3 regions of the Serratia sp. NA_13 genome follow, and region 2 is predicted to be linked to each of the others. Evidence: predicted binding sites of a transcription regulator. Region 2 holds the regulator's gene; each other region holds the start of a gene.

Region 1 (10,261 bases), on a different contig from region 2:
CTCTCCAGTGCATTCACCACCAAATCCCAAAACTTATCCTGATCCAGTTTTACCGCCACCTGGGTGTGGCAGTCCGGCGGCGGCGCGGCGCGGAAGTCGGCCACCGTCATACCCAGCGTCAGGGTGCCGGTCAGTTCGATATCTACCGGGACTTTACGTACAGTCATCACTTCGGGGTCAATCACATAGGCCACCGCGCAAGGATCGTGTACTGGCGGGGCGCTAAAGCCCTGCGCCTGTTGATACATCTTGCCAAAGAAATCAAGCAGTTCGCCGACAAATCTGGCCGGTCCGGTTTGGATATCGGCAATGCGGGCACAGACTTCTGGCGTGGCGAGTGCCTGATGGGTCAGATCTAGCCCGACCATGGTCAGCGGCCACTTTTCATTGAATACGATGTGTGCTGCTTCCGGATCGATCTTGATATTAAATTCGGCCACCGCGCTCCAGTTGCCCACGTGGTAACCGCCGCCCATCAGCACCACTTCCTTCACCCGGTCAGCAATGCGTGGTTCTTTGCGTACTGCCATGGCAATGTTGGTGAGGCCGCCGGTCGGTACCAGCGTCACGCTGCCCGGCGGGTGAGCCATGATGGTATCGATGATCAGATCTACCGCGTGGCAGGGTTCCAGCGTCAGCGTTGGCTCCGGTAACACCGGGCCATCTAGGCCGGATTCGCCATGGATATCGGGTGCGACTTCTATCTGGCGTACCAGCGGGCGTGGGCAGCCGGCAGCAAAGGGCACACCGGTAATATTGGCGATGCGCGCGACGGCCAGCGCATTGCGAGTGACCTTATCCAGCGTTTGGTTGCCCACCACGGTGGTCACGGCCAACAGATCGATCTGTGGGTTACCCCAGGCCAGCAGCATGGCGATCGCATCGTCATGTCCCGGATCGCAGTCCAGTATGATTTTTTTCATTGTTATTTGTTCCTGATGCAGGGAGAGGTCACCGCAGCATAGCGCAACGCTAGCCGGCGGGGTAATGACCGATAATGCTTTTTGTTAACCACATCAAAGCGTTGCTGGTATGGCGGTGTAATTAAACGTAAATATCTCTCGCTGTGCTTTACCCTGGAGTTTACTCCAGGGTTTATTCTGTCACCCGGCGTAAAGCAAAGAGGAGAAGGCGATGAGCCTGTTGAAAAAGCTCTTGGGGCAAGGCGGTATTGGCGGCGGGCATCAACGCTCAGGGCATCGCAGTGGCCACCATGGCAACCGTTATAATCAGCACGGCGATCAGGGGCCGCAATGCCTGCAATGTCAGGCACCTAACAAGCCAGGTGCCCGTTATTGCCATCGTTGTGGTCAGCCTTTTGAGACGGCGGTGGCACAATGCAGCGGATGTTCCGCTCCCTTGCCGCCAGGTAGCCGTTTTTGCCAGCAATGCGGCAAGGCAGTTAATACTACTGGAGGGCAACCATGACAAAACGTGGATGGAGTGTGGCCGTGCTGTTGGCGGCAATGGCGTTATGGACGCTGCTGGCCTGGGGGGTTTCTGGCGTATTGGGCTGGTTGCCCGCACTAATGGGGCTGGCGCAGAACGGTTCGGCGCAGTTGGCACCGCAGCTTACCGGGGTGCTCAGCCTGGTGCCACAGGCGCTATTGGACACTTGGCTGCCGCAGTTGCAGCAACTGGGGAACTGGCTGGTCGGGTCTTTCCCACTGCTGCTCACCTGGGTGAAGTATGCCGTCTGGTTAATCTGGGGACTGGGCATGCTGGCATTACTGGTGCTTGGCGCCTTGGCGGGTCGTGTGCTGCTCAGCGATAGCCCTGATAGACTTCCCCCACGCGCTTAAAGTACTCGGTCAGATAATTGATGCACACCTGCACCTTGAGCGGCAGCTTATCTTTCTCGGTGTACACCGCGTACACCGGGCGAGGATCCGAATGATAGTTTTTGAACAGGATCTCGATCTCTCCGCGTTTGATCTCCTCGATCACCCACATTAGCGGGGCATAGGCGATACCCGCTCCGGCTTTCAGCCAGCGGATCATGGTTTGTGAATCGTTGGTGACGAAACGCCCCTGCGGTGAGATGCGCGTGCTGATGCCTTCTGGCGCGATCAGCTCGAACTCGCTATCTGGTCGCACGCTGTATTCCAGCCAGGAAAAATTGACCATATCGCTGGGTTTTAGTGGCGTGCCGTGTTGGCTGAGATAGCTTTTGGCGGCGCACACCACCATCGGCATTGAACCCAGGCGTTTGGAGAACAGGCTGGAATCCTGCAGCGCACCGGTGCGGATCACCACATCCAACCCGTCGGCGATCAGATCCGGTGCCGGGATGCCGGTTACCAGGTTCACCGTCAGGCCGGGGTACTCTTTCAGCATATCGGCAGTCATGGTTGCCAGCACGTTTTGCGCCATGGTGGACGAGCTACCAATACGCAGCGTGCCGGTCGGCGTATTGTTAAACGCGTACAGCTGCTCATGCACTTCGCTGGCTTCCAGCAGCATGCGGCGACAGCCCTGATAATAGATTTTTCCGGCCTCCGTCAGGCCAATGCTGCGCGTACTGCGGTTGAGCAGCTTGACCTGCAGCTCATTCTCCAGTTTGGAGACGGTCTGGCTGATAGATGAAACGCTCATATCCAACTGGCGCGCTGCCGCAGTAAATGACCCGCATTCAACCACTTTGGCGAATACCGACATCCGTTTTAGTCTTTCCATTATTCACTCTGGCTTAAAAGTGATTTAGATCACAGATTGTTGATGACTTGATAGTAAGCACGCTAATATAAACAGGTCGGGTGAAAAGACCTTACTAACGCGCGAGTGCGATCGGCAGCGCCATGGTGGCCGATCCCTCCGATATCCTCGCAGTCCCTATCGCGGATGTACGCTCCAGAGTTTACTCTTATTTCAGGTTCCTGACCTGTCTGGGCCAGAATTTGTGGTGCGTGTCCGCTAAAATGTAAAGAGAATGTGAATGGATAGAGTTCTTAACGCCCGGCGCAGTGAGTGATAAGGAAAAATTAATGAGTTTGCTTCCGGTTATGGTCATTTTCGGACTGTCTTTTCCCCCAATATTTTTTGAGTTGCTGCTCTCGCTGGCGCTGTTTTTTTTGCTGCGCCGCCTGCTGCAACCCACCGGGATTTACGATTTTGTCTGGCATCCAGCGCTGTTTAATACCGCGCTGTACTGCTGTTTGTTCTATCTGATTACCTGTCTTTTCGTTTGAGGTCGCTGTGAAAAATTTTTCAATAAAAATAGCCCGGATCGCGATCACTCTGATTCTGGTCCTGCTGGGGATCGTTGCCATATTCAAGGCCTGGGTGTTTTACACCGAATCCCCCTGGACGCGTGACGCCAAGTTTACCGCTGACGTGGTGGCAATTGCTCCGGACGTCACTGGTCTGTTGACCGATGTTCCTCTGGTGGATAACCAACTGGTGAAGAAAGGGCAGGTGCTGTTGGTTATCGACCAGCCGCGCTACCAACAGGCACTGGCGCAAGCCAATGCCGATGTCGCCTACTACCAGACGCTGGCGGCAGAAAAAAGACGTGAAGCCGGCCGCCGTGTGCGCCTCGGTGTGCAGGCGATGTCGCAGGAAGAGATCGACCAGGCGAATAACGTTTTGCAAACCGTAGAACATCAGTTGGCGAAGGCCGTAGCGACCCGTGAACTGGCTAAATTGGATCTGGAACGGACCACGGTGCGCGCACCGGCCGACGGGTGGATCACCAACCTGAACGTGCATGCCGGTGAATACATCACCCGGGGTTCAGTCGCCGTGGCGTTGGTGAAGAAAAACAGCTTCTACATTCTGGCCTATCTGGAAGAAACCAAGCTCAATGGCCTGAACAAAGGCGACCGTGCGGAAATCACCCCGCTGGGTAGCAACCGTATTATGCATGGCACCGTCGATAGCTTGGCTGCCGCCGTCAACAACAGCAGCAGCACCGTGAACAGCAAAGGGCTGGCGTCGATCGACAGTAACCTGGAGTGGGTGCGTCTGGCGCAGCGCGTGCCGGTGAAAATCCTGCTGGATGACAAAGACCAATTGCACCCGTACCCGGCGGGCACCACCGCCACCGTGGTGATCACCGGTAAGAATGACCGTGCTACCGACAGCGGCTCGCCTTTTGTTCGCTTGATGCATCGGCTGCGTGAGTTCGGTTAATGAATAACCCAACTTTTATCCGGCTGAGATTTGCCTTCAAACTTAGTTTTGCGGTGGTGTTTGCGTTGTTCGTCGGCTTCCATCTCAATCTGGAAACCCCACGCTGGTCGGCGATGACCGCCGCCATCGTGGCCGCCGGCACGGCCTTTGCCGCGGGCGGCGAGCCTTTTTCCGGTGCTATTCGCCATCGCGGTTGGCTGCGTATTATCGGCACATTTATCGGCTGCTTTGTCGGCATAGCGATTATCGTTACTACGGCGCGTGCACCGGTGGTGATGTTGTTGCTGTGCTGCATCTGGGCCGGCTTTTGTACCTGGCTCTCCTCCCTGGTTAAAGTTGAAAACTCCTATGCCTGGGGCCTGGCGGGTTATACCGCGCTGATCATTATTGTCACCGTTGCCAGCAGTGAAGCGCATCTGCTGGAAGCGCCGCAGTTCGCTATTGAGCGCTGCAGCGAGATCGTGCTGGGGATCGTCAGCGCCGTGCTGGCGGACTTGCTGTTCTCGCCGCGCTCAATCAAACAGGATATCGATCGGGTGGTGGATAAACTGCTGGTGGATCAGTACCTGTTGATGCAGATGTGCATCAGCAATGCTGAGAAAGAAGATATCGACTGCGCCTGGAGCAATTTGGTGAAGAGTACCACTGCGCTGAACGGTATGCGCAGTAACCTGATGATGGAGTCATCACGCTGGCAAAAGGCGAATCGCCGTATTCTGGCGCTGCATACGCTTTCGCTAACCTTGATTACCCAGGCCTGCGAGACCTATTTAATCCTGTTGAATCACCCGGATGCGCTGAAAGAAAATGTTCGTGAGTTGCTGATGGTACCGGCCCAAACGCCGCAGGAAATCCATAAACGCATGAAGTTGTTGCGGCAGGTGCTGACGACCAACCGTACCGACGAGACATTAGTAACCATCACCAGTTGGGTAGGGGCGGCCACTCGCTACCTGCTGCTGGCCAAAGGTGTACATACCAACAGCAGCATCAGTTCGGTAGAAGAAGGGGTGTTGAGCAGTGAGGTGGTGGTTAAACCGACCTCGGCGGAAGGCCACCACGCGATGATTAACGGCCTGCGTACCTTTGTGGCGACGGCTTTTGGCAGCCTGCTGTGGCTGTGGACCGGCTGGACCTCCGGCAGCGGCTTTATGGTGATCATTGCGGTGATCACCTCCTTGGCGATGCGCACCCCGGCACCGCGCATGGTGGCGATGGACTTTATACTGGGCATGCTGGCGGCGATCCCGGTCGGCTCACTGTACTTTATGGTGATCCTGCCGGCGACGCAGCAAAGTATTTTACTGCTGTGCCTCAGCCTGGGCCTGCTGGCGTTTTTCATCGGTATCGAAGTACAAAAACGGCGGTTGGGTTCGCTCGGCCTGCTGGCGGGGACCATCAATATTCTGGTATTGAGCAACCCGATGGAGTTCAACGTCACGCAGTTCCTCGATGGTGCACTCGGCCAGTTCCTCGGCAGCTGTGTGGGCCTGATGGTGCTGCTGCTGATTCGCGATAACTCGCGTGAACGCACTGGTCGCACGCTGCTGAACCAGTTTGTCGGCAGTGCGGTATCTGCGCTGACCACCAAGGCCTCACGCCGTCAGCAAAACCACCTGCCTGCGCTGTATCAGCAGTTGAATCAGTTGCTGATGATGTTCCCGAACGATATTGCCAAGTACCGATTGGCGCTGAACCTGATTATTGCTCACCAGCGTATGCAGCGAGCTGAGATCCCAGTTAGCGAGGAGCTTTCGGCTTTCCATAAGCAGATCCGCAATACCGCCGACCACATGGTCTCGGCGAAAAACGACGTAAAACGTGCTTATTATTACGATCGGTTGTTGAGCGAAATGAACGATTATCAGCAGAAACTGGTGGATTATCAGGCTCCGCTCAGCGTCACCGGGCCGGTAAAACGTCTGGCCGACATGCTGTATCGCTACCGCCACGCCCTGATTGACTAATACCTCAAATATTCTTGCCGGGGCTATACTTGCCTGAGATAGCCCCGTTTCAGAGTTGCACTGAGTGCCTGACCGGCTGCAAAATGGCATAATTAGCTTGAACGGGTGATGCAGGTTGTTCGGCGCGCTTTCCCTGAAGTGAAAACGTTACAAGCCAGTCATCTCTGCTTCATCCTTTTCATCTATAAATCCAACCAGCATGGGTGCTGATGCACCCCTGTCGGCCATAAATCAGGGACAGCAATGAACAAGCGGATCCTCGTGGCGATTGTTATCGCCGTTGTGATAGCCGGTTTTAATGCACTGCGCAGTAGCGATCGGGTGATTGCCAACGTACCGGCGGTGGCCGAAGGTCAGAGTATTGACCAACTGACGCAGCAGCAAAGGGTGGTGAGCTATCTGCAGCAGCACCAGCGGCTGCCGGACTATTACATCACCAAGAAGCAGGCGCGTGAACAGGGGTGGGATGCACGTAACGGTAATCTGTGTTCGGTGTTGCCGGGCAAAGCGATTGGCGGCGATCGTTTCTCAAACCGTGAAGGGCAACTGCCCACGGCCCGCAGTCGGGTATGGCGTGAGGCGGATATCAATTATCAATGCGGCCGGCGCGGCGGCGATCGTTTGCTGTATTCCAGCGACGGCCTGATTTTTGTCACGCGTGACCATTATAAAAACTTCATTCGGGTGGAGTGAGCTTGATGGTAAAAGTAGAGTTCGATTTTAATCAGATTAACGATTTGCCGGCTTTTTACCGCGACTTCGCGCAAAAGTTTGCGCTGGATGAGCCGTTTGGTGCCAATCTGGATGCACTTTGGGATGTGGTGACGGCGGACATCGGTTTGCCGGTGGAGATAGAATTCACCCATCTCAATGCCCGCAGCAAACGTCGCTTTGGCGCGATAATCCTGTTGTTTGAAGAGGCGGAGGAAGAGCTGGAAGGCAGCCTGCGTTTCAATATCCGTGAAAGTAGCGGTGAACCTGCACATCACCGGGGATGAACTGGGTTCATCCCGTGGTGACGGCGGCGATCATTCTGCAGTCTCGGCCAGATCGCGCAGGTACTGGAAGATTTGACGGTAGGCTTTCGGCGGCTTGTTAGCGGCTTTCTCTTTCTGTGCGTTACGCACCAGTGAGCGCAGCTGCTGGCGATCGGCTTCCGGATACAACGCCAAAATCGGCGGGATCGCGTCATCACCTTCTTCGACCAGGCGGTCACGTAATGCTTCCAGCTTGTGGAACAGCGAAACCTGTTGGTTATGGCGGTTCTTCAGTTTGTCGAGCGCGGTCTGAATCGGCTCTACGTCGCGGGCGCGCAACATCTTGCCAATCAGCTGCAGCTGACGGCGGCGACCTTCTTTTTTGATTTTCTGTGCCAGATCAATCGCAGCGCGCAAATCTTCATCCAGCGGGATGCGTTCCAGCGCGTTCTTGCCCAGCTCGACCAGTTCAACGCCCAGGTCTTTCAGCGCTTCGGCATCACGTTTAATTTCACTTTTACTGACCCAGATAATCTCGTCATCTTCCTCGTCAATGTTCTCCGGGACATCGTCGAGCCAGTCTTCAGGCTGTTTATTCATGGTAGGCTCCGTTAAAAAGAGGCTAATCCTAACAGGTTGCCGGCTTTATGCGAAATTCCACGCGGTTCCTGTTAGACTCAAAAGCATAAATCTCATGTTTTTTGCGCGTGACTCCGCGCGTAACCACGCCGCCACGGCACTTTTCTCAACGATTTTCTGATTAAGTATGGCAGATTGATGAAAGTAGTCACTCAAGTTGCACAGCAGCGCAAGGCGCTGGAACAGGCCGTTTCACAGGCTTTGGAACTGGCGCGCGCCAGTTCTGATGCGGCAGAAGTTGCCGTGACCAAATCTACCGGTATCAGCGTCAGCACTCGCTTTGGCGAAGTGGAGAACGTTGAGTTCAACAGCGATGGCGCGTTGGGCATTACCGTCTATCACCAGCAACGCAAAGGCAGCGCTTCTTCCACCGATCTCAGCCCGGATGCCATTGCCCGCACCGTGCAGGCGGCGCTGGATATTGCGCGTTACACCTCGGTAGATCCGAACGCCGGCCCGGCGGAAAAGGACCTGTTGGCGTTTGAAGCACCGGACTTGGATCTGTTCCATCCGGCAGAACTGGACGCCGAACGCGGTATCGAATTGGCTGCTCGCGCAGAGCAGGCTTCGCTGGCGGCTGACAAGCGCATCACCAATACTGAAGGCGGCAGTTTTAACAGCCACTACGGCATCAAGGTGTTCGGCAACAGTCATGGCATGCTGCAAAGCTACTGTTCCAGCCGGCACTCGCTGTCGAGCTGCGTGATTGCTGAGCAGGATGGTGATATGGAGCGCGACTACGCCTATACCATCGGTCGTGCGATGGGCGATCTGGAAAGCCCTGAATGGGTGGGGCAGGAATGTGCCCGTCGCACGCTGTCGCGCCTGGCGCCGCGCAAGCTGTCTACCATGACCGCCCCGGTGCTGTTTGCTTCCGAGGTGGCGACCGGCCTGTTCGGGCATTTGGTTGGCGCCATCAGTGGCAGCAGCGTTTACCGTAAATCCACTTTCCTGCTGGATTCTTTGGGCAAGCAGATCCTGCCGGAATGGCTGACCATTGAAGAACACCCGCACCTACTGAAAGGTCTGGCTTCCACGCCGTTCGACAGCGAAGGCGTACGCACCCAACGGCGCGACATCGTTAAAGATGGCGTACTGCAAACCTGGCTGCTGACCAGCTATGCGGCCCGCAAGCTCGGTATGCACAGCACCGGGCACGCAGGCGGTATTCACAACTGGCGCATTGCCGGGCAGGGTAATGACTTTGCCGGCATGCTGAAGCAACTGGGCAGGGGCCTGGTGGTGACCGAACTGATGGGCCAGGGCGTTAGCGGTATCACCGGTGACTACTCGCGTGGCGCCGCCGGTTTTTGGGTGGAAAACGGCGAGATCCAGTATCCGGTCAGCGAGATCACCATCGCCGGCAACCTCAAGGATATGCTGCGCAACATTGTCAGCGTGGGCAGCGACATCGAAACCCGCAGCAACATCCAGTGTGGTTCCGTGTTGTTGCCGGACATGAAAATTGCCGGTCAGTAAACCTGGCTTACGGCTGGCCGCTCCGATTGCCAGCCGCATCACTTCCCCGTTTTAACCTTGCTTACAAATCTCTGGTTTTGATTTTCCGCTCCTTTGCCTATGTTTAGGCTGGGTCAAATAAAACAATAACTGGAAGGTGAGCAAGCATGTCGAACAAATTGAAAGCGCTTATGGCATTGACGCTGCTGGGTGCCAGTTCACTGGCGGTCGCGGCCGATCTGGCCGACGATATGGATACCATCGCAGGCAATTACAAAAAGGTGCTGAGCACCGACTCCACCGATACCCTCAAACAAAGCTTGCAGAATATGCGTGCTGCGGCAGTGGATGCCAAGCAAAGCAAGCCGCCAAAAATGGAAGACAAGGCCAACGATAGCCCAGAGATAAAAGATTTCCACCACGGGCTGGATACGCTGATCGGCCAGATAGATCAGTCGCTGGCGCTGGCTAATCAGGGCAAGCTGGCCGAAGCCAAACAGGTTGCGCAGGGCTTCAAGCAAACCCGCGACGCCAACCACAAGAAGTTCCGTTAAGGTTTTCGGACAAGGCAGGGCACAGAAAGGGCGGCAGGATACCGCCCTGATAACCGCTTAGCGGTGGTATTCACCTGCCGCTTCCGGCTGGTACAACAGTTCCAGCACTTCGATATGAGCTTCCTCACCGTTCGGCAACTGCCAGGTAATCTGGTTACCTATGTGCATCCCCAACAGGGCTGCGCCCAAAGGTGCCATTACCGAAAGCTGTTCGTGGCTGTCCTTCAGCGAAGCCGGGTAAACCAGCGTCCGCACGTGTTCTTCTGCAGTATGCAGATCGCGGAAACGCACGCGGCTGTTCATGGTCACCACGTTGGCTGGGATCTGGGATGGCGGCAGAATTTCGGCGCGATCCAGCTCGATGTTCAGCGCGGTGGCGACATCGGTGTTGGCAAAGGCCGGTTGTGCCAATAGTGCATCCAGGCGCTCCGCATCCAGCTCATTAATAGTAATGGTTGGTTTGGTCATTCCACTCTCCAGTCAAATCAAAGGGCGCAGGTTACGCGCCCATAAATTCGGAAAAACAGCACAAAAG
Region 2 (10,261 bases):
CAGGCTGAAGCTGGCCACCGCCCCCAGCGCCATCAACCAGGCCTTGGGATTAAGGAACTGTAGCAGCCAACCCTGGTACAGCCGTATCGGTTTGGGCGGTGCCACGTCGGTTTCAAGTTTTTCATAAGCGGCGGTAGCCACTTTCCATGCCAGCCACAGCAGATACAGGCTTCCGAGAATTTTCAGCACCAGATGCAGCGCCGGATAAACCAGAATCAAGCTGCCGACGCCGAACGCCACCAACAGCAAAATGCTTTGCATGCCGAGCATGATGCCAATCATCAGCAACAGTGAACGCATAAAGCCGAAGTTGGCACCGGAAGTGGTCAGTAACATATTGTTGGGGCCAGGTGTGATCGCGGCAACCCACAGAAAACCTAACATCGAAAGAAATAAACTCGCATCCATCAGGCGGGCGCTCCTCACCCAGGTCATTTTTTGCAGTATTATTGTTAACTCAGGGTAGTGAAGCTATCAGCGCACTAATCATCCCACAAGAGTGGCCAATAAGAATTTAATTCAAGCTATGCATGAATCCTTTCGCCCGTTGAGCGGGGCCAGTAATCCCCATCTGCAAACGCTGCTACCACGGCTGGTGCGTCGCCACGTGCAGTTGAAACCCCACTGGCAACGGCTGGAACTGCCCGACGGTGACTTTGTCGATCTCGCCTGGAGCGAAGATCCGGCTCAGGCCGGCGGCAAGCCGCGCGTGGTGCTGTTCCATGGCCTGGAAGGCAGTTTCTACAGTCCCTATGCCCATGGTCAACTCAACGCCTGGCGTGAAAAGGGCTGGCTCGGGGTGGTAATGCATTTTCGCGGTTGCAGTGGCGTGCCGAACCGCAAGCAACGCATCTATCATTCCGGTGAAACGGAAGATGCGCGCTTCTTCCTCCAGTGGCTGCGTACTACCTACGGAGAAGCCCCCACCGCTGCCGTTGGCGTCTCACTCGGCGGCAATATGCTGGCCTGTTATCTGGCACAGCAGGGCGCCGACAGTCTGCTGCAGGCGGCGGTGGTGGTTTCTGCGCCATTGATGCTGGAACCTTGCTCATGGCGGATGGATCAAGGCTTCTCGCGGGTTTATCAGCACTACCTGCTCGGCCAGTTGAAACAAAACGCCACCCGTAAACTGCTGCACTATCCTGATACCCTGCCGCTCAAGCTGCCGCAGCTCAAGGCATTGCGTCGGATCCGCGACTTTGATGATGCGATTACCTCGCGCATCCATGGCTTTAGCGATGCCACCGATTATTACCGCCGTTGCAGCGCCCTGCCACTGCTGCCGTCGATCCAAACGCCGCTGTTGATCATCCATGCCAAGGACGATCCTTTTATGACCGACGAAGTGATCCCCGAAACCGCCACGCTGCCGCACAACATTGAATATCAGTTGACCGAGTTTGGCGGCCACGTCGGTTTTGTCGGCGGTACATTGAAAAAACCCCATATGTGGCTGGAATACCGTATTCCATCCTGGCTTGCCCCTTACCTGGAAACAATCAAGTGATCATCCCCTGGAAAGAACTGGAAACCGAGACCCTCAATAGCCTGATTGAATCCTTTGTGCTGCGCGAAGGGACCGACTACGGTGAGCATGAACGTTCCCTGGAACATAAAGTGGAAGACGTGCGCCGCCAATTGAAAAACGGCGAGGTGCTACTGGTATGGTCAGAACTGCATGAGACCATCAACATCATGCCGCGCGGGCAGTTCCGTGCCGGGCAAGAAGAAATTTAGTGACTGTCGGTTCTATGACTGACGGAAAAAATCAGGTAACAATGAGGGATTGCAAACCAACGCGCGGAATTTTGCCCTTGGCGAAAAGGTGTCAAACAGACCAAAAATTTTAACTGACGCCTGCGCATTAAACACGGAGTGACCCATCACCATGTCCGCCAAACATCCCGTTATCGCAGTGACCGGCTCCAGCGGTGCCGGCACCACCACCACCAGCGTGGCGTTCCGTAAAATCTTTCAGCAGTTGAACATCCGCGCCGCGGAGCTGGAAGGTGACAGTTTCCACCGCTATACCCGGCCGGAAATGGACGCGGCGATCCGCAAAGCGCGCGATCTTGGCCGTCATATCAGCTATTTCGGCCCCGAAGCGAACGATTTTGGCCTGCTGCAACAAAGCTTTAGCGAGTACGGTACCAACGGCACCGGTCGTTCACGCAAGTATCTGCACACCTACGATGAAGCGGTGCCCTATAACCAGGTACCGGGGACCTTTACCCCGTGGGAAGCCTTACCGGCACCGACCGACGTGCTGTTTTATGAAGGGCTGCACGGCGGCGTAGTGACCGAACACAACGACGTGGCCAAGCATGTCGACTTGCTGGTCGGCGTGGTGCCTATTGTTAACCTGGAATGGATCCAAAAGTTAATTCGCGATACCGGCGAGCGTGGCCACTCCCGTGAAGCGGTGATGGATTCAGTGGTGCGTTCGATGGAAGACTACATCAACTACATCACACCGCAGTTTTCGCGCACCCATATCAACTTCCAGCGGGTGCCGACGGTAGATACCTCCAACCCGTTCGCCGCCAAGGCGATCCCCTCGCTGGACGAGAGCTTTGTGGTGATCCACTTCCGCGGCCTGGATCAGATCGATTTCCCTTATCTGCTGGCGATGCTGCAGGGATCTTTTATCTCGCATATCAATACGCTGGTGGTGCCGGGCGGCAAAATGGGATTGGCAATGGAGTTGATTATGGCGCCGCTGGTGCAGCAACTGCTGGAAGGCAAAAAAATCGGCTAACTTACCGGAGCGCGGCAACGGACCGCGCCCCTTTATCTATCAGGACACCGCGCGGATCTCAAAACTGTGGGTCACGCTGGCGGCCTTGCTCAGCATCAATGACACCGAACAGTACTTCTCGGCGGAAAGATTCACCGCGCGCTCAACAATTTTGTCACTTAAATCTTTACCGGTGACGATGAAATGCAGGTTGATATGGGTAAACAACCGTGGCGCTTCTTCGCGCCTTTCAGAGGTCAGCTTCACCTCGCAATCACGCACGTCGTTGCGTCCTTTTTGCAGGATCGACACCACATCTATCGCGCTGCATCCTCCCACCGACATCAGCACCATTTCCATCGGACTGGGCGCTTTATCGCCGGCGTTGCCGTCCATCAATACCTGATGGCCAGACGCGGATTCGCCCAGAAACGTCAACCCTTCCACCCACTTAACTCTTGCCTGCATGCTGGTCACTCCGGTTAATTTCTTAAAATCAGACTACGCTTTCGCATAGAAACTGGCAACGGAACCTGATGCTAATCATGCTGAAGCGAGACAACACAAGACACCCGCCTCACTCTGTGCTACAAACAGAGCCGCAATAAATCTTTCCGGGACACTGATTTCAGGGAAACTCCCAGGGAAAGGCTCCTTTACCGGTATGTTAACAGAATGTAGCTTGCAGCTCTCCCGGCAAGTTAATATGCTAGAGCGACAGCGTATATTTATGACACGCCTCAAAACCTGCTGCCAGCTACCATTAAAACAACGGCGACAGCACGTTTTACAGGGAACTCTGACCCCTGTGACACAAGGCAGCGATAACAACAGAGGATAACAGCGAATGGTTCTCGGCAAACCGCAAACAGACCCTACTCTCGAATGGTTCCTGTCTCATTGCCATATCCACAAATATCCATCCAAAAGTACGCTGATTCACCAAGGTGAAAAAGCCGAAACGCTTTACTACATCGTCAAAGGCTCCGTCGCGGTGCTGATTAAGGATGAAGAAGGTAAAGAGATGATCCTGTCCTACCTTAACCAGGGGGATTTCATCGGCGAGCTTGGATTATTTGAAGAAGGTCAGGAGCGTAGCGCCTGGGTTAGGGCGAAAACCGCCTGTGAAGTGGCTGAAATTTCCTACAAGAAATTCCGCCAGTTGATTCAGGTTAACCCGGACATCCTGATGCGCCTGTCAGCTCAGATGGCAAACCGTCTGCAGATCACCTCTGAGAAAGTGGGTAACCTTGCTTTCCTGGACGTTACAGGCCGCATCGCGCAAACCCTGCTGAACCTGGCGAAACAGCCTGATGCCATGACCCACCCGGATGGTATGCAGATTAAAATTACCCGTCAGGAAATTGGTCAGATCGTCGGTTGCTCACGTGAAACCGTTGGTCGTATTCTGAAAATGCTGGAAGATCAAAACCTGATCTCCGCCCACGGCAAAACTATTGTCGTTTACGGCACCCGTTAATCACTGAAAAAACGGCGCGATAATTCGCGCCGTTTTTTTATGCCCCTAGTCATCATGTGGCGCCGACTGATTTATCATCCGGAAGTTAATTACGCACTACGACAAACGCTGGTGCTGTGCCTGCCGGTTCTGCTCGGGCTGTTGATCGGCCAACTACAATACGGCCTGCTATTTTCCCTGGTTCCCGCCTGCTGCAACATCGCCGGGCTGGACACGCCTCATAAACGCTTCTTTAAACGCCTGATCGTCGGCGGTTCACTGTTTGCATTCAGCAGTTTGTTGCTGCAGCAAGCTCTGTTGTGGCAGTTGCCGCTGCCGATACTGATGCTCGGCCTGGCGCTGCTGCTCGGTGTCAACGGTGAAATAAGCCCGCTACACGCCCGTCTGCTGCCTGCTGCGCTAGTTGCCGCCATCTTCTCCCTCAGCATGGCCGGTACGGTGCCGCTTTGGCACGCGCCGGTGTTATATATCGTGGGCACGGCCTGGTACGGCCTGTTTACCTGGTTCTGGTTCAAGCTGTGGAAAGAACAGCCGATGCGCGAGTCGCTTAATCAGCTCTATCTGGAACTGGCGGACTACTTCGAAGCCAAATATTCGCTGTTGACCCAGCACACCGACCCGCAGACCGCATTACCTCCCCTGCTGGTGCGCCAGCAAAAGGTCATGGATCTGATCACCTTGCTGTATCAACAACTTAATTTTCTCCCCCATGCCAGCAATCTCGAACAAAAGCGCCTGCAACGCACCTTCCAGGTCGCGCTGGATTTGCAGGAACACATCACCGTCAGCCTGCACCTGCCGGAAGAGGTGCAAAAACTGGTAGAACAGAGCCAGGCCGAAGCCATTATCCGCCGCAATGCGCAGGTAATTGCCAATCGGCTGCGCACGGTGGCGCACGATATTCTCTACCACCAACATTCGCAACGCTTCAATATGGGCAATGAACTGACAGCATTGGAAAAAGTGGCGGCACAGCACCCGGAGAATCCGGTTGGGCAGTTCTGCTACTACCACTTCAGCCGCATCGCCCGCCTGCTGCGTACCCAGCATCCACTCTACCGGCGTGACCTGATGGCCAATCAAAACCGCCTGCCGTTTTGGCCGGCGCTGGTCAGTTATCTGTCGTTCAAATCCAATGCCATGCGTAATGCGGCACGATTAGGCGTCACGCTGGCGGCAGGCAGCAGCCTCGGGATGATGTTCAACCTGCCGAAACCCTACTGGATCCTGCTCACTATCATGCTGGTAAGCCAGAACGGCTACAATGCCACCCGGGTGCGCATCCAGCACCGTGCGCTCGGTACTCTGGCCGGACTCGTCATCGCCGCCGGTCTGCTGCAATTACAACTGCCCGAAGCCGAGACCCTGAGCGTGATGCTGGTGATTACGCTGCTGGCCTATCTGGTTTCACGTAAAAACTACGGATTGGCGGTTATTGGTTTTACGGTGACGGCGGTCTACACCCTGCAACTGCTGGCCCTCAACGGCACACATTTCCTGGTGCCGCGGCTGATCGACACGCTGATCGGCTGCGTGCTGGTGTTCGGCAGTACCATCTGGCTGTGGCCACAGTGGCAAAGCGGATTACTGCGCAAGAATGCCCATCAGGCGCTGGAAAACGATCAGCAGGCATTACGTCTGTTGCTGGAAGAGCAAGAGCCAGATCCCAGTGCACTGGCCTACGCACGTATGCAGGTCAATCAGGCGCACAATGCGTTATTCACCTCGCTGAATCAGGCCATGCAGGAGCCGGGGTTTGAATCGAACTATCTGGCGGATATGCGCCTGTGGGTGACGCACAGCCAGTTTATTGTCGAGCATCTGAATGCAATGACTATCCTGGCGCGCGAGCACTATATGCTGACGCCAAAGCTGGCGGAGGAGTATCTGCAATCTTGCGAGATTGCGCTGCAAAGCTGCCAGCAACGGCTGGAGTACGACGGGCCGAGCAGTGGCAACAGCATTATGCAGCCGCCGGATTTGCACCCTGAGATGCCGGTGACCGAAATGGAGCGCCACCTGCGGCGCATTCTTTCGCACCTGAGCGTCATGCATACCATCTCGTCATTAGCCTGGAGCCAACGCCCACACCACGGCATCTGGCTGAAACGCAAACTGCGCGATGAATAAGGGCGCCACACGGCGCCCGGTTAACCATGCAGCAAATAGCAAATTAAGCGTTAATCACGTCCTGCACCGCCAGCTCAAACAGCGCCATACCCTGGTCGATGTCTTGGGTTTCCACCACCAGCGAAGGGGCAAAGCGGATCACATTTGGCCCGGCATTGAGGATCATCAGCCCACGAGCGGCAGCTGCGGTCAGGAAATCGCGCGCTTTGCCGTGGTATTGCGGTGTTAATTCAGCGCCAATCAGCAGGCCCATGCCGCGAATATCGCTGAAAACACCGTACTTCTCGCCAATTTTCTTTAACGCCTGCACGTATAACCCATGACGCAACTCAATGCCGCTCAGCACTTCCGGCGTATTGATCACGTCCAACGCCGCTTCCGCCACAGCACAGGCCAGCGGATTACCGCCGTAAGTGGTGCCGTGGGCACCGACCTGCATCACCGAGGCGATCTCTTCGGTGGTCAGCATGGCACTGACCGGGAAACCGCCGCCAAGCGCTTTGGCCGTGGTGAGAATGTCCGGCGCCACACCATAATGCATATAGGCAAACAGCTTGCCGCTGCGCCCCATGCCGCTTTGCACTTCGTCGAACACCAGCAGCGCCTGGTGCTTGTCGCACAGTTCGCGTACTCCCTTGAGGAATTCGGCGTTAACCGGGGTAATGCCCCCTTCCCCCTGGATCGGTTCCATCACCACCGCACAGGTGTGGTCGTCCATCACTGCTTTCACCGCCGCCAGGTCGTTGAAGGGGACGTGCACGATGTCAGCCGGTTTTGGCCCAAAACCATCCGAATACTTGGCCTGCCCACCCACCGAGACGGTGAATAGCGTGCGACCGTGGAAAGCATTATAAAACGCGATGATTTTGGTTTTATACGGACTGTGGCGGGTAATGGCGTAATGACGAGCCAGCTTGAAGGCCGCTTCGTTGGCTTCTGCGCCGGAGTTGGCGAAAAACACCCGGTCGGCAAAGGTGGCGTTGATCAACTTGGTGGCCAGACGCAGCGCCGGCTCGTTAGTAAAAACGTTGCTGGTATGCCACAGGGTTTCGCCCTGCTGTTTCAGCGCCTCGACCAAAGCCGGGTGACAGTGCCCTAACGCCGTCACCGCAATGCCGCCTGAGAAATCGATATACTCTTTCCCCTGCTGGTCCCACACGCGGCTGCCTTTGCCCCTGACCGGAACAAACTGCGCGGGTGCATAAACAGGCAGGATAACCTGGTCAAAGGTACTGCGGTTAACTGCGGATTTTTCGGTCATTATGGGGCCCACCCTGAATTTGACTCAGTCTTTTGGTTGCGATCAAGTGAGAATATAATCACAAAATATGCATAAAAAACCAATAAAGGGCAAACGCAAATCGTCTTCGCAGTTAAAAAAAACTTAACCAATTAACTTTTAAGGAAATTATCCAACAGCTGGTGGCCCTGCTCGCTAAGGATGCTCTCCGGGTGGAACTGTACCCCTTCCAGCGCCAGTTGGCGGTGACGGATCCCCATAATTTCATCGTGTACGCCGTCGCGCTCGCTCCAGGCCGTCACTTCAAAACAGTCCGGCAAAGTAGCGGCCTCAAGCACCAGCGAGTGGTAGCGGGTCACGGTCAACGGATTGTTCAGCCCGTGAAAAATACCGCTGTCGAAATGCCGGATCGCCGAGGTTTTACCGTGCATTACCTCACGGGCACGCACTACCTTAGCGCCAAAGGCCTGCCCCAGTGCCTGGTGCCCCAGGCAAACGCCAAGGATCGGCAGCTTGCCGGCGAAATACCGAATAGCTGCCAGCGAGATGCCGGCTTCGTTTGGGGTGCAAGGACCAGGGGAGATAACCAAATGCTGCGGGGCCAGCCTTTCGATATCGGCCAGTTGCAGTTCATCGTTACGCTTCACCAGCACTTCGGCACCTAATTGGCAGAAGTACTGGTAAAGGTTATAGGTAAAAGAATCGTAGTTATCGATTAGCAGCAGCATAGGGGTTCCAACAAACAGCATAGTAAGGGGCTCGCCCCGATTGACACCGGTGCATTATACAACGCCCCTGCAATACTGCCGCCAGCGATAATTTCAGCTTACTTTTTGCGACCGCCCATAATCGACCCCAGCACCCCACGCAGGATCTGGCGGCCAAGGTCGCGCGCCATGCTCTTGGCGGCGGTCTGGACGATACCGTCACGCTTGCCACCGCGCGGGCCGGTGGAACCAAACAGGATATCGTTCAGACCGCCCATCAAGCCACCGCCCGCCTGCTGCTGCGCCTGTGGTTGCTGCGCCGGCTGACCCGGTTGCGGCGTGCCGACGGTAGCAAAACCTGACGAAGATAACTTCTCATAAGCGGATTCTCGGTCAATCATGTCCTCGTAGCGGCCATACAGCGGCGACTTGTTGATCGCACTGTTCAGCCCTTCGGCCCCCAGCATGCCCATTTTGGATTCCGGTGCGATCACCATCGCTCGCTCCACCACATTTGGCCGCCCTTTCTCATCCAGGAACGACACCAGCGCCTCGCCTACGCCCAGTTCGGTGATCGCCGTTTCGGCGTCGAAGGCCGGATTGGCACGCATGGTTTGTGCCGCCGCCTTCACCGCCTTCTGGTCGCGAGGAGTAAAAGCACGCAACGCATGCTGTACGCGGTTGCCTAGCTGACCCAGCACGCTGTCCGGAATATCCAGCGGGTTCTGGGTCACAAAGTAGATGCCGACGCCTTTGGAGCGGATCAGGCGTACCACCTGCTCGATTTTAGTCAGCAATGCCGCCGGCGCATCATTGAACAGCAGATGTGCTTCATCAAAGAAGAACACCAGCTTTGGCTGTTCCGGGTCGCCCACCTCTGGCAGGTGTTCGAACAATTCGGCCAGCAGCCACAGCAGGAACACCGAATACAGCTTCGGCTGATTAATCAGTTTGTCCGCCGCCAGCAGGTTAATCACCCCGTGGCCATTGGCATCGGTTTTCATCAGGTCGTTGATGTCGAGCATCGGTTCGCCGAAGAACTGGTTGGCACCCTGCTCTTCCAGCGTCAACAGCCCACGCTGGATAGCGCCCACCGAAGCCGAAGAAATATTGCCGTATTGGGTCTGGAACTGTTTGGCGTTGTCACCCACGTACTGCACCATGGCACGCAGATCTTTCATGTCCAACAACAGCAGCGCGTTATCGTCGGCAATTTTGAACGCCAACTGCAGCACGCCACTTTGCACTTCGTTCAGATCCAGCAAACGCCCCAGCAGCAGCGGGCCCAAATCAGACACAGTGGCGCGGATTGGGTGACCCTTCTCGCCGTAAATGTCCCATGGAATAATGGTACAGGCCTGAGACTGCCAGTCAGTGACGCCAATGGCCGTCAGGCGTGTCTGCAGTTTCTCGGAAGGCACGGCTTCGGCACCAATCCCCGACAGGTCGCCTTTCACGTCGGACAAAAATACCGGAATGCCGATACGCGAGAACTGCTCGGCCATTTTTTGCAGCGTCACGGTTTTACCCGTCCCGGTTGCGCCGGTGATCAGACCATGGCGGTTCGCCAAAGCGGGCAGGATCGCCAGATCCTGTACCGGTTTCCCGTCTTTCATCGCTTTGGCGATAATCCGTGCTTCACTCATTTTCTTTTCCTTTGACGCTGACCCGGCGCGAAAAGCGCCTGTTGATGTCAATAAAGCTATAAGCGCGGCGTAACCCCGTCAAGGACAAACAAAAAGGGCGTCATCAAGACGCCCGCAAAGCCAATAATTTCAGAATCGCCCTAACCCCGCAGTCCCAGCTCTTCCTTCAGAGCTTTCAGGTAGCGGCGGCTGACCGGCACCGGTTCTCCGGCCGGCATGATCATCTCCGCCGCACCGCTGTCCTCGAAGCGAATTTCGCGTACCTGCTCCAGGTTGACCAGATACTGGCGGTGGCAGCGTACCAGCGGCGTACGGAGTTCC
Region 3 (10,261 bases), on a different contig from region 2:
TAAAATCGTAGCTGATTTCGGTCGTGGTACTAACGACAGCGGTTCTTCCGAAGTTCAGGTTGCCCTGTTGACTGCGCAGATCAACCATCTGCAAGGCCACTTCTCAGAGCACAAAAAAGATCACCACAGCCGTCGTGGTCTGCTGCGTATGGTTTCTCAGCGTCGTAAGCTGCTGGACTACCTGAAGCGTAAAGATGTAGCACGTTACACCAGCCTGATCGAGCGTCTGGGTCTGCGTCGCTAATCAAGCGAGTTTCAGTGGAAAGGGGCCTATTTTGGCCCCTTTCTTCTAGGAAGCATAAGCAAATCAGGTTAATGTATTACTGATGTTTCCAAACAGGCTCTTCCGTTACAGAGGTTCGCGCGGCTAATGAGAGGCTTTGTCTCAGGCTTGAGATAAGGATTGTCATTAGTCGCGAGGATGTAGTGAGAAGGCAAACCGAGTCACTGGCGTGTCGAGTCGACAATACGATTGCGCGCCTAATCTAAGGATATAATTTTGCTGACACCGATCATTCGCAAATTCCAGTATGGCCAGCATACCCTCACTATTGAGACTGGTATGATGGCTCGTCAGGCCACTGCTGCCGTTATGGTGAGCATGGATGACACCGCAGTATTCGTTACCGTAGTTGGCCAGAAAAAAGCCAAACCAGGCCAGAGCTTCTTCCCACTGACGGTTAACTATCAGGAGCGTACCTACGCTGCTGGTCGTATCCCGGGTAGCTTCTTCCGTCGTGAAGGCCGTCCGAGCGAAGGTGAAACCCTGACCTCCCGTCTGATTGACCGTCCGATCCGTCCACTGTTCCCGGACAGCTTCCTGAACGAAGTTCAGGTGATCGCGACCGTTGTTTCCCTTAACCCGCAGGTTAACCCGGACATCGTTGCGATGATCGGTGCCTCTGCCGCCCTGAGCCTGTCCGGTATTCCGTTCAATGGCCCAATCGGTGCTGCGCGCGTGGGTTACATCAACAATCAATACGTGTTGAACCCAACCAGCGATGAGCTGAAAGAAAGCAGCCTGGACTTGGTGGTTGCCGGTACCGCTGGCGCAGTACTGATGGTTGAATCCGAAGCTGACGTTCTGAGCGAAGATCAGATGCTGGGTGCGGTGGTATTTGGCCACGAGCAACAGCAAATCGTTATCGAAAACATTAATTCCCTGGTTGCCGAAGCCGGCAAGCCTAAGTGGGACTGGCAGGCACCTTCAGTCAACGAAGCGCTGCACGCGCGCGTTGCAGAACTGGCAGAAGGCCGCCTGGGTGACGCTTATCACATCACCGAAAAACAAGAGCGTTACGCTCAGGTTGATGCGATCAAGAGCAGCGTTGTTGAAACCCTGCTGGCCCAGGACGAAACCCTGGACGTGTCTGAAATTCAGGACATCCTGGGTAGCGTTGAGAAAAACGTCGTTCGTAGCCGCGTACTGCGTGGCGAGCCGCGTATCGACGGCCGTGAAAAAGACATGATCCGTGGTCTGGACGTACGCACCGGCGTACTGCCGCGTACCCACGGCTCCGCGCTGTTCACCCGTGGTGAGACTCAGGCACTGGTTACCGCAACGCTGGGCACCGCCCGTGACGCGCAGAACCTGGATGAGCTGATGGGCGAAAAGACCGACAGCTTCCTGTTCCACTACAACTTCCCTCCGTACTCCGTTGGTGAGACCGGGATGGTAGGTTCGCCAAAACGTCGTGAAATTGGTCACGGTCGCCTGGCGAAACGTGGCGTATTGGCTATGATGCCTAAGCCAGAAGATTTCCCGTACACGGTACGTGTGGTTTCTGAAATCACCGAATCCAACGGTTCTTCTTCCATGGCTTCCGTCTGTGGTGCCTCTCTGGCACTGATGGATGCAGGTGTGCCAATCAAGGCCGCCGTTGCCGGTATCGCAATGGGTCTGGTGAAAGAACAAGACAACTTTGTTGTTCTGTCCGACATTCTGGGTGACGAAGATCACCTGGGCGACATGGACTTCAAAGTAGCCGGTAGCCGTGACGGTATTACCGCGCTGCAGATGGACATTAAAATTGAAGGCATCACCCGCGAAATCATGCAGGTGGCACTGAACCAGGCCAAGGGCGCGCGTCTGCACATCCTGGGCGTAATGGAACAGGCTATCAGCACCCCGCGTGGCGATATATCTCAGTTCGCACCACGTATCCACACAATCCGAATCAACCCGGACAAGATCAAAGACGTGATCGGTAAAGGCGGTTCTGTCATCCGTGCGCTGACAGAAGAGACCGGCACTACCATTGAAATCGAAGATGATGGTACAGTTAAAATCGCTGCTACCGACGGTGAGAAAGCGAAATTCGCTATCCGTCGCATCGAAGAGATCACTGCCGAGATCGAAGTGGGCCGTATTTACCAGGGTAAAGTTACCCGTATCGTTGATTTCGGCGCATTCGTGGCGATCGGCGGCGGTAAAGAAGGTCTGGTGCACATCTCTCAAATCGCTGACAAGCGCGTTGAGAAAGTGACCGACTATCTGCAGATGGGTCAGGAAGTACCGGTTAAGGTACTGGAAGTTGACCGTCAGGGCCGTGTGCGTCTGAGCATCAAAGAAGCGACTGCCCCAGAAGCAGGTTCACCTGCGCCTGAAGCAGAATAACTGTATAGATAGATTTACAGCTCCCGGCCATGAGGTTGGGGGCTGTTCATATAACGCGGGCAGGATGTCTGCGTATTTGCAAACGGATGAAAGGATGTTCATCCAATGTTTGTCTTCGGGAGTGGGAAATGAAGCCTTTCTTGCGCTGGTTTTACGTTGCGACAGCACTCATGCTGGCAGGATGCAGCAACCATGATTGGCGTAAAGACGAAGTTTTGGCTATCCCGTTGCAGCCAACACTGCAGCAGGAAGTGATCCTGGCGCGCATGGAACAAATACTTGCCAGCCGGGCACTGACGGACGATGAGCGTGCGCAGCTTTTATATGAGCGTGGAGTGCTGTATGATAGCCTCGGGCTACGTGCACTGGCGCGCAATGATTTCTCGCAAGCGCTGGCGATACGTCCTGATATGCCAGAAGTTTTCAACTACCTGGGCATTTACTTAACGCAGGCAGGCAATTTTGATGCTGCCTATGAAGCGTTTGATTCTGTACTAGAGCTTGATCCAACTTACAATTACGCGCGTTTAAACCGGGGCATCGCTCTTTATTATGGCGGCCGCTTCCCGTTGGCGCAGGATGATCTGCAGGCGTTTTATCAAGACGACCCAAACGATCCCTTCCGTTCGTTGTGGCTTTATCTTGTGGAAAGAGAAATCGATCCCAAGAAGGCTGACGTAGCGCTCCAGCAGCGTTATGACAAAGCGAACCGAGGGCAATGGGGATGGAATATTGTCGAATTCTACCTGGGCAACATCAGTGAAAAAACGCTGATGGAAAGGCTCAAGGCAGATGCAACGGATAACACTTCGCTCGCTGAGCATCTCAGTGAAACTGACTTCTATTTAGGTAAGCATTACCTAAGTCTGGGGGACAAGGACACCGCTTTGGCGCTGTTCAAACTGACGGTGGCTAACAACGTTCATAACTTCGTTGAGCACCGCTATGCATTGTTGGAATTGGCGCTGTTGGGCCAAGAACAAGACGACCTATCGGAATCGGACCAGCAATAGCTGACGAACACCTCTACCCAATAGATTTCAAATTGCGGCAAGGCGGCAATCGAACGAATCCCTGGGAGCTTAGTTCACTAAGTGACGAGGGTGAGGGAGAGCAGCCAACACAGCGGCGGTTTGGAAGATGAAGGGTAATCAGCCTGATATACATTGGTTTATAGCCAAAGTTATCGTCTTTACGGGCGAGGGCTTTTTTGTTCGTTTTATAATCTAATTTGAGCCGGTTCACACTTTTCAATGAAAATGACTGAAAATTTTCTCGACGAGTTATGTAGACTGGCTGCCATTATTAATGAGGCACGTGTACATGACTACTGAGCTTGAAACCTCTTTTGCTGACCTGGGGCTGTCTGCTCCAATCATTTCTGCCCTGACCGATCTGGGCTACGAAAAACCGTCACCGATCCAGGCAGAGTGTATTCCTCACCTGTTGAACGGCCGTGATGTGCTGGGCATGGCGCAGACCGGTAGCGGTAAAACTGCAGCATTCTCGCTGCCACTGTTGCACAACCTGAAAGCCGATCTGAAAGCACCGCAGATCCTGGTATTGGCACCGACCCGCGAACTGGCGGTTCAGGTTGCTGAAGCAATGACTGATTTCTCCAAACACATGCATGGCGTTAACGTTGTGGCCCTGTACGGCGGCCAGCGTTATGACGTGCAGCTGCGCGCTCTGCGTCAGGGCCCGCAAATCGTAGTAGGGACTCCAGGCCGTCTGCTGGACCACCTGAAACGCGGCACGCTGAACCTCTCCAGCCTGAGTGGCCTGGTGCTGGATGAAGCCGACGAAATGCTGCGCATGGGCTTTATCGAAGACGTAGAAACCATCATGGCGGAGATCCCGGCTGAACATCAGACCGCGCTGTTCTCTGCAACCATGCCGGAAGCGATCCGTCGCATTACCCGCCGCTTTATGAAAGAGCCGCAGGAAGTGCGTATCCAGTCCAGCATCACTACCCGTCCGGACATCAGCCAGAGTTATTGGACTGTGCAGGGCATGCGTAAAAACGAAGCGCTGGTGCGTTTCCTGGAAGCTGAAGACTTTGATGCGGCGATTATTTTCGTTCGTACCAAAAATGCGACCCTGGAAGTGGCTGAAGCGCTGGAGCGCAGTGGCTACAACAGCGCCGCTCTGAACGGTGACATGAACCAGGCTCTGCGTGAGCAAACCCTGGAGCGTCTGAAAGGTGGCCGTCTGGATATCCTGATCGCGACCGACGTTGCTGCTCGTGGCCTGGACGTTGAGCGTATCAGCCTGGTGGTAAACTATGATATCCCTATGGATTCCGAGTCTTACGTTCACCGTATCGGCCGTACCGGTCGTGCTGGTCGTGCCGGTCGCGCACTGTTGTTCGTAGAAAACCGCGAACGCCGCCTGCTGCGCAACATCGAACGCACCATGAAGCTGACCATTCCAGAAGTTGAACTGCCAAACGCAGAACTGCTGGGTGAGCGTCGTCTGGCCAAGTTCGCCGCTAAAGTACAGCAACAACTGGAAAGCAGCGATCTGGACATGTACCGTGGCCTGCTGGCTAAACTGCAGCCGGGCGAAGAAGAACTGGAAATGGAAACGCTGGCCGCAGCACTGCTGAAAATGGCACAGGGCGAACGTCCTCTGATCCTGCCACCGGACCCAGTGTTCAAGCCGCGTCAGCGTCGTGAGTTCAACGACCGTGACGATCGCGGTAGCGACCGTCGTCGTGACGCGCGTCCAGACAGCCGTGACGGTGGCGCTGAGCGTCCACGTCGTGAACGTCGTGACGTTGGCGAAATGCAGCTGTACCGCATTGAAGTGGGTCGTGATGATGGCGTTGAAGTTCGTCATATCGTTGGCGCGATCGCTAACGAAGGCGACATCAGCAGCCGTTACATTGGTAACATCAAACTGTTTGCCGGGCACTCTACTATCGAGCTGCCAAAAGGTATGCCGGGCGAGATCCTGTCTCACTTCACCCGTACCCGCATCTTGAACAAACCGATGAACATGCAACTGCTGGGCGATGCACAGCCGCATGAACGTCGTGAGCGTCCTGCCGGTAACGGTGAACGTCGTGGCGGTGGTCGTCCATTCAACGGCGAACGTCGTGAAGGGGCAAACCCAGGTCGTCGTTCTTTCGGTGATCGTCGTGAGGGCGGTACTGCTGCACCTGCTGGCAACGGTGGCGAGCGTCGTGGCGGTAACTTCAACCGTGACGGCCAACGCGCACCACGTCGTGATGACGCCGCTCCGGCTGCACCACGTCGCCGTTTCGGTGATGCATAACATCTAATTTGACCGTTCGCGGTTAATTGGACTAAAGACCAGCCTTCGGGCTGGTTAGTTTGATGACAAACACCCGAAAAACGTGGTTTTCGGATGTTTGGGATAAATCAGAAGACATAATTCTTTGTTTTTATTAGCCCTTAAAACTGGACTTTAAACCGCAAAGAACTTTGTCAGTAATCTGACCAGCCTTCGGGCTGGTTTTTTTATGCCTGAAACTCACCGTTAAGTGGAGGAAAATGGCGTATCATTTATAAGGTTTTTTCTTATGGATACTACGCACGGGAGATGCCATGAGTTGGCAGCAGTTCAAGTCTCAATATCTGGTGCGCTTTTGGGCACCTTTACCCGCAGTGATTGCCGCCGGGATCCTCTCAACCTACTATTTCGGTTTGACCGGGGCCTTCTGGGCGGTGACCGGTGAATTCACCCGCTGGGGCGGTCATATATTGCAGCTGTTCGGGGGGCACCCTGAGCAGTGGGGGTACTTCAAGGTTATCGGGCTTGAGGGGACACCGCTGCAGCGCATCGACGGCAGGATGATCATCGGCATGTTTGCCGGCTGCATCGCCGCCGCGCTGTGGGCTAACAACATCAAGCTGCGCCAGCCACAGAGCCGTATCCGCATTGTGCAGGCGCTGCTGGGCGGTATCATTGCCGGTTTCGGTGCGCGTCTGGCGATGGGGTGTAATCTGGCGGCATTCTTTACCGGTATTCCGCAGTTCTCGCTGCACGCCTGGTTCTTTGCCCTGGCGACCGCCGCCGGCTCTTATTTTGGTGCCAAATTTACCCTGTTGCCGATGTTCCGCATTCCGATCAAATTACAGAAGGTGAAGGCGGCTGCGCCGCTGACTCAAAAACCGGAGCAGGCGCGTCGCCGCTTCCGTTTGGGCATGGTGGTTTTCTGTCTGGCAATCGCCTGGTCGCTATGGACGCTGTTTGACGCGCCGAAGCTGGGTATTGCCATGTTGTTTGGCATCGGTTTTGGTCTGCTGATTGAACGGGCGCAAATTTGTTTCACCTCGGCGTTTCGCGATCTGTGGATCAGCGGGCGCACCCATATGGCGAAGGCCATTATTCTCGGCATGGCTGCCAGCGCCATCGGCATTTTCAGCTACGTTCAACTGGGTGTGGCACCGAAGATCATGTGGGCCGGTCCTAATGCCGTGCTTGGTGGGCTATTGTTTGGTTTCGGCATAGTGTTGGCCGGTGGTTGTGAAACCGGCTGGATGTACCGCGCGGTCGAGGGGCAGGTGCATTACTGGTGGGTAGGGTTGGGCAATATCATTGGTGCCACGCTGCTGGCTTATTATTGGGATGATTTGTCCCCGACGCTGGCCACTGACTACGACAAGGTCAACCTGCTGGAAACCTTCGGCCCGGTCGGCGGCCTGTTGGTGACCTACCTGCTGCTGGCATTGGCGTTTGGTGCCATGCTGTGGTGGGAGAAACGCTTTTTCCGCGCCAAGCCCGACGCGCAGGTGGTTAATTTAAGGAGTGTGTCATGAAGCAAACGGCGATAGTGCCGGATTACCGGTTGGATATGCTGGGTGAGCCTTGCCCTTACCCGGCGGTGGCGACGCTGGAAGCGATGCCACAGTTGAAGCCGGGGGAGATCCTCGAGGTGATCAGCGATTGCCCGCAGTCGATCAACAACATCCCGCTTGATGCGCGCAACCATGGCTACAAGGTACTGGATATCCAGCAGGATGGTCCCACCATCCGCTATTTGATTCAGCGCTAACCTGTCAGGGGCCGCATTGTACAGCCCCTTTTTGCAAGGCGGGCGTGAAGGGAAATGATTGCCCTGCGGCCCGCCGTTGACTTACCCTTTCGCCAGCGTGTCTTTTACTCCGGCGACAATTTCAAACGAATGCAAGCGTGCCTGATGGTCAAAGATCTGGCCGTTAACCATGATTTCATCCGCACTGGTTTCGTTCAGCAGCGTCTGCAACCCATTACGCACGGTAGTTTCATTGCCGATGATTGACATGCGCAGTGCCTGATCAACCCCGTATTGTTCCCCGGCGGTCCACAGCGCGTGGATATTGTCCACCGGTGCCGGCAGCGGGCCCGGCGAACCACGGCGCAGATTGATAAACTGCTGCTGCATCGAGGTAAACAGGAAGTGTGCATCGGCATCACTGTCGGCGGCCACCACGTTGACGCACACCATGGCGTGCGGCCGTTGGCATTGCTCGGAAGGCTTGAAGTTGTCGCGGTACAGGTTAAATGCCTGGAACAGCATCTCAGGGGCAAAGTGGGAAGCGAAGGCAAACGGCAGGCCAAGCTGGGCCGCCAATTGTGCGCTGTACAGGCTGGAGCCCAGCAGCCAGATCGGCACGTGTAACCCCTGGCCGGGTACCGCCTGCACCGACTGGCCCGGTTGTACTTCACCGAAGTAATGTTGCAGTTCCTGCACGTCGCGCGGGAAGTTATCCACTTCACCGGATAGATGACGACGCAATGCCATCATGGTGCGTTGGTCAGTACCGGGCGCGCGGCCCAGGCCCAGATCGATACGCCCAGGGTACAGCGACTCCAGCGTGCCGAACTGTTCGGCAATCACCAACGGCGCATGGTTAGGCAGCATCACGCCACCGGAGCCGAGACGGATACTCTGGGTACCGGCGGCCAGATAGCCCAGCAACACCGAGGTTGCCGCGCTGCCAATGCCGGTCATATTGTGATGTTCTGCCAGCCAATAGCGTTGATAGCCCCATTTTTCGGCATGTTGTGCTAAATCTAAAGAGGCGTGAAAAGCGTCACGGGGTTTGGCCCCTTGCGGAATGGGGGATAAATCCAGTACCGAAACCGGCACCGCAGTTTTTTCAGTCATGATATCGTCCATCAAAGAGTTGATCGCTTAAAGGGCGATTGCAGGATTCTGCAAACTACAAAGCAAAATGTGCTTTTAGTGTTAAAAGCATAATCCAATTTATGGTTATAAAAGAGGATATATGTGCTTGCCATATCCTTATGAGAAAAATGGTTTTTTTTGGGGCCGATTGAAATATGGACGTGATGAATCCACCTGCCGCTTATCGCTCAGGGAGCTGAGAGAATGAAGAAAAAGACGTTGTTTACCTTATTGTTGATGGTGGTGGCGATCGCCATGGCGATCTTGTTCCGGGCACATAATCAGGATTTGTTATTGCAGGGGGAAGTGGACGCGCCGGAGGTGATCGTGGCCTCCAAGGCCAAGGGACGGGTAGTTGAACGCCTGGTTGAGCGTGGTGACGACGTGAAAGCCGAACAGGTGATGATTCAGCTCGATAGCCCGGAACTGATGGCCCAGCTACGTTCCGCCCAGGCGTCGCGCGATGAGGCCAAAGCGCAGCTCGACCAATCGCTGCACGGCACGCGTGAAGAAAGCATCCGTAATCTGCGTGCCAACCTGGCGCAGGCCGAGGCGCAATACCGCAACGCGCAGAACGACTATAACCGTAACCTGAGCGTTTCCGGCAAAGGTTATATTTCGAAGTCCGAGCTGGACAGCTCGCGCCGTGCGCGCGACACCGCATTCCAACAGGTACAGGCGGCCAAGGCCAACCTGGACGAAGGCACGAATGGCGACCGTATCGAACTACGGCAGCAATATGCCGCGGCGCTGCGGGCGGAGGAAGAGAACCTGCTGGAAGTGAAAGCCCAGACCGACGATCTGCGGGTTTTAGCCCCGGTGGCCGGTGAAGTGGGGCCGATCCCGGCGGAGGTCGGGGAATTGTTGAATGCCGGCAGCCCATTGTTGACGCTGATCCGCGTTCCGGATGCCTACTTTGTCTTTAACCTGCGCGAAGACATTTTGGCTCATGTGCGTAAGGGCGATAAGGTGCAGATGCGGGTACCGGCGCTGAAGGACAAAATGATTGAGGCAGAGGTGCGTTACATCGCGCCGCTGGGCGATTACGCCACCAAACGCGCCACTCGTGCTACCGGTGACTTCGATCTGAAAACCTTTGAAGTGCGTCTGTATCCGTCACAGCCGGTGGAAGGCCTGCGCCCAGGGATGAGCAGCTTATGGCTATGGAAAGAGTAAGGGCCGGCTGGCGCTGCTTCAGTCACGCGTTTGACAACGAGTGCCGTGTCGCCTTCCGCAGCCCGGTAATACACTGGCTGAGCTGGATTTTCCCGCTGATGCTGTTTGGCCTGGTCAGCAGCAACTTTTCGGAAGGGACCTTGCTGGATCTGCCGGTGTCGGTGGTGGATAACGATCACAGCTCGTTGTCCAAGTCGCTGACGCGCCGACTGGATGCCGGCTCTCATGCTCATGTCGAGTTGTATGACGGCGGGCTGAATGAATCGCTGTATCGTCTGCGTAGCGCGCAGGATTACGCGCTGTTGTACGTACCGCCGGACTTTGAAGCC

The links. The regulator CRP, encoded in region 2, controls carbon source genes, mostly activating them, when cyclic AMP is high. The targets are predictions, from matches to a motif close to ATGTGANNNNNNTCACAT.
Region 1: aaeR (HTH-type transcriptional activator AaeR) is a predicted target of CRP. The motif match lies at 2,694-2,711, and genes of this name have one in related genera.
Region 3: yrbN (protein YrbN) is a predicted target of CRP. The motif match lies at 3,847-3,864, and genes of this name have one in related genera.

Annotation. Positions count from the first base shown of each region.
Region 1 covers NZ_JBQZFV010000005.1:147,632-157,892, forward strand. Annotated here, with positions in the region: gene uriH (uridine-preferring nucleoside hydrolase UriH) at 1-923, opposite strand, end outside; gene ACUTSU_RS10425 (zinc ribbon domain-containing protein) at 1,135-1,428, shown strand; gene ACUTSU_RS10430 (hypothetical protein) at 1,425-1,802, shown strand; gene aaeR (HTH-type transcriptional activator AaeR) at 1,765-2,676, opposite strand; gene aaeX (p-hydroxybenzoic acid efflux pump operon protein AaeX) at 2,985-3,188, shown strand; gene aaeA (p-hydroxybenzoic acid efflux pump subunit AaeA) at 3,196-4,131, shown strand; gene aaeB (p-hydroxybenzoic acid efflux pump subunit AaeB) at 4,131-6,098, shown strand; gene ACUTSU_RS10455 (ribonuclease) at 6,342-6,791, shown strand; gene ACUTSU_RS10460 (barstar family protein) at 6,797-7,096, shown strand; gene yjgA (ribosome biogenesis factor YjgA) at 7,127-7,675, opposite strand; gene pmbA (metalloprotease PmbA) at 7,853-9,193, shown strand; gene cybC (cytochrome b562) at 9,340-9,726, shown strand; gene rnk (nucleoside diphosphate kinase regulator) at 9,784-10,194, opposite strand.
Region 2 covers NZ_JBQZFV010000018.1:69,238-79,498, reverse strand. Annotated here, with positions in the region: gene ACUTSU_RS20210 (LysE family translocator) at 1-408, opposite strand, end outside; gene ACUTSU_RS20205 (hydrolase) at 527-1,507, shown strand; gene ACUTSU_RS20200 (YheU family protein) at 1,504-1,737, shown strand; gene ACUTSU_RS20195 (phosphoribulokinase) at 1,889-2,758, shown strand; gene ACUTSU_RS20190 (OsmC family protein) at 2,798-3,205, opposite strand; gene crp (cAMP-activated global transcriptional regulator CRP) at 3,585-4,217, shown strand; gene ACUTSU_RS20180 (YccS/YhfK family putative transporter) at 4,272-6,347, shown strand; gene argD (bifunctional acetylornithine/succinyldiaminopimelate transaminase) at 6,391-7,608, opposite strand; gene ACUTSU_RS20170 (aminodeoxychorismate synthase component II) at 7,740-8,315, opposite strand; gene ACUTSU_RS20165 (helicase HerA-like domain-containing protein) at 8,414-9,940, opposite strand; gene btsR (two-component system response regulator BtsR) at 10,081-10,261, opposite strand, start outside.
Region 3 covers NZ_JBQZFV010000016.1:55,839-66,099, reverse strand. Annotated here, with positions in the region: gene rpsO (30S ribosomal protein S15) at 1-244, shown strand, start outside; gene pnp (polyribonucleotide nucleotidyltransferase) at 500-2,617, shown strand; gene nlpI (lipoprotein NlpI) at 2,746-3,630, shown strand; gene yrbN (protein YrbN) at 3,871-3,951, shown strand; gene ACUTSU_RS18965 (DEAD/DEAH family ATP-dependent RNA helicase) at 3,941-5,896, shown strand; gene yedE (selenium metabolism membrane protein YedE/FdhT) at 6,190-7,404, shown strand; gene yedF (sulfurtransferase-like selenium metabolism protein YedF) at 7,401-7,640, shown strand; gene ACUTSU_RS18950 (luciferase-like monooxygenase) at 7,722-8,735, opposite strand; gene ACUTSU_RS18945 (HlyD family secretion protein) at 8,961-9,932, shown strand; gene ACUTSU_RS18940 (ABC transporter permease) at 9,914-10,261, shown strand, end outside.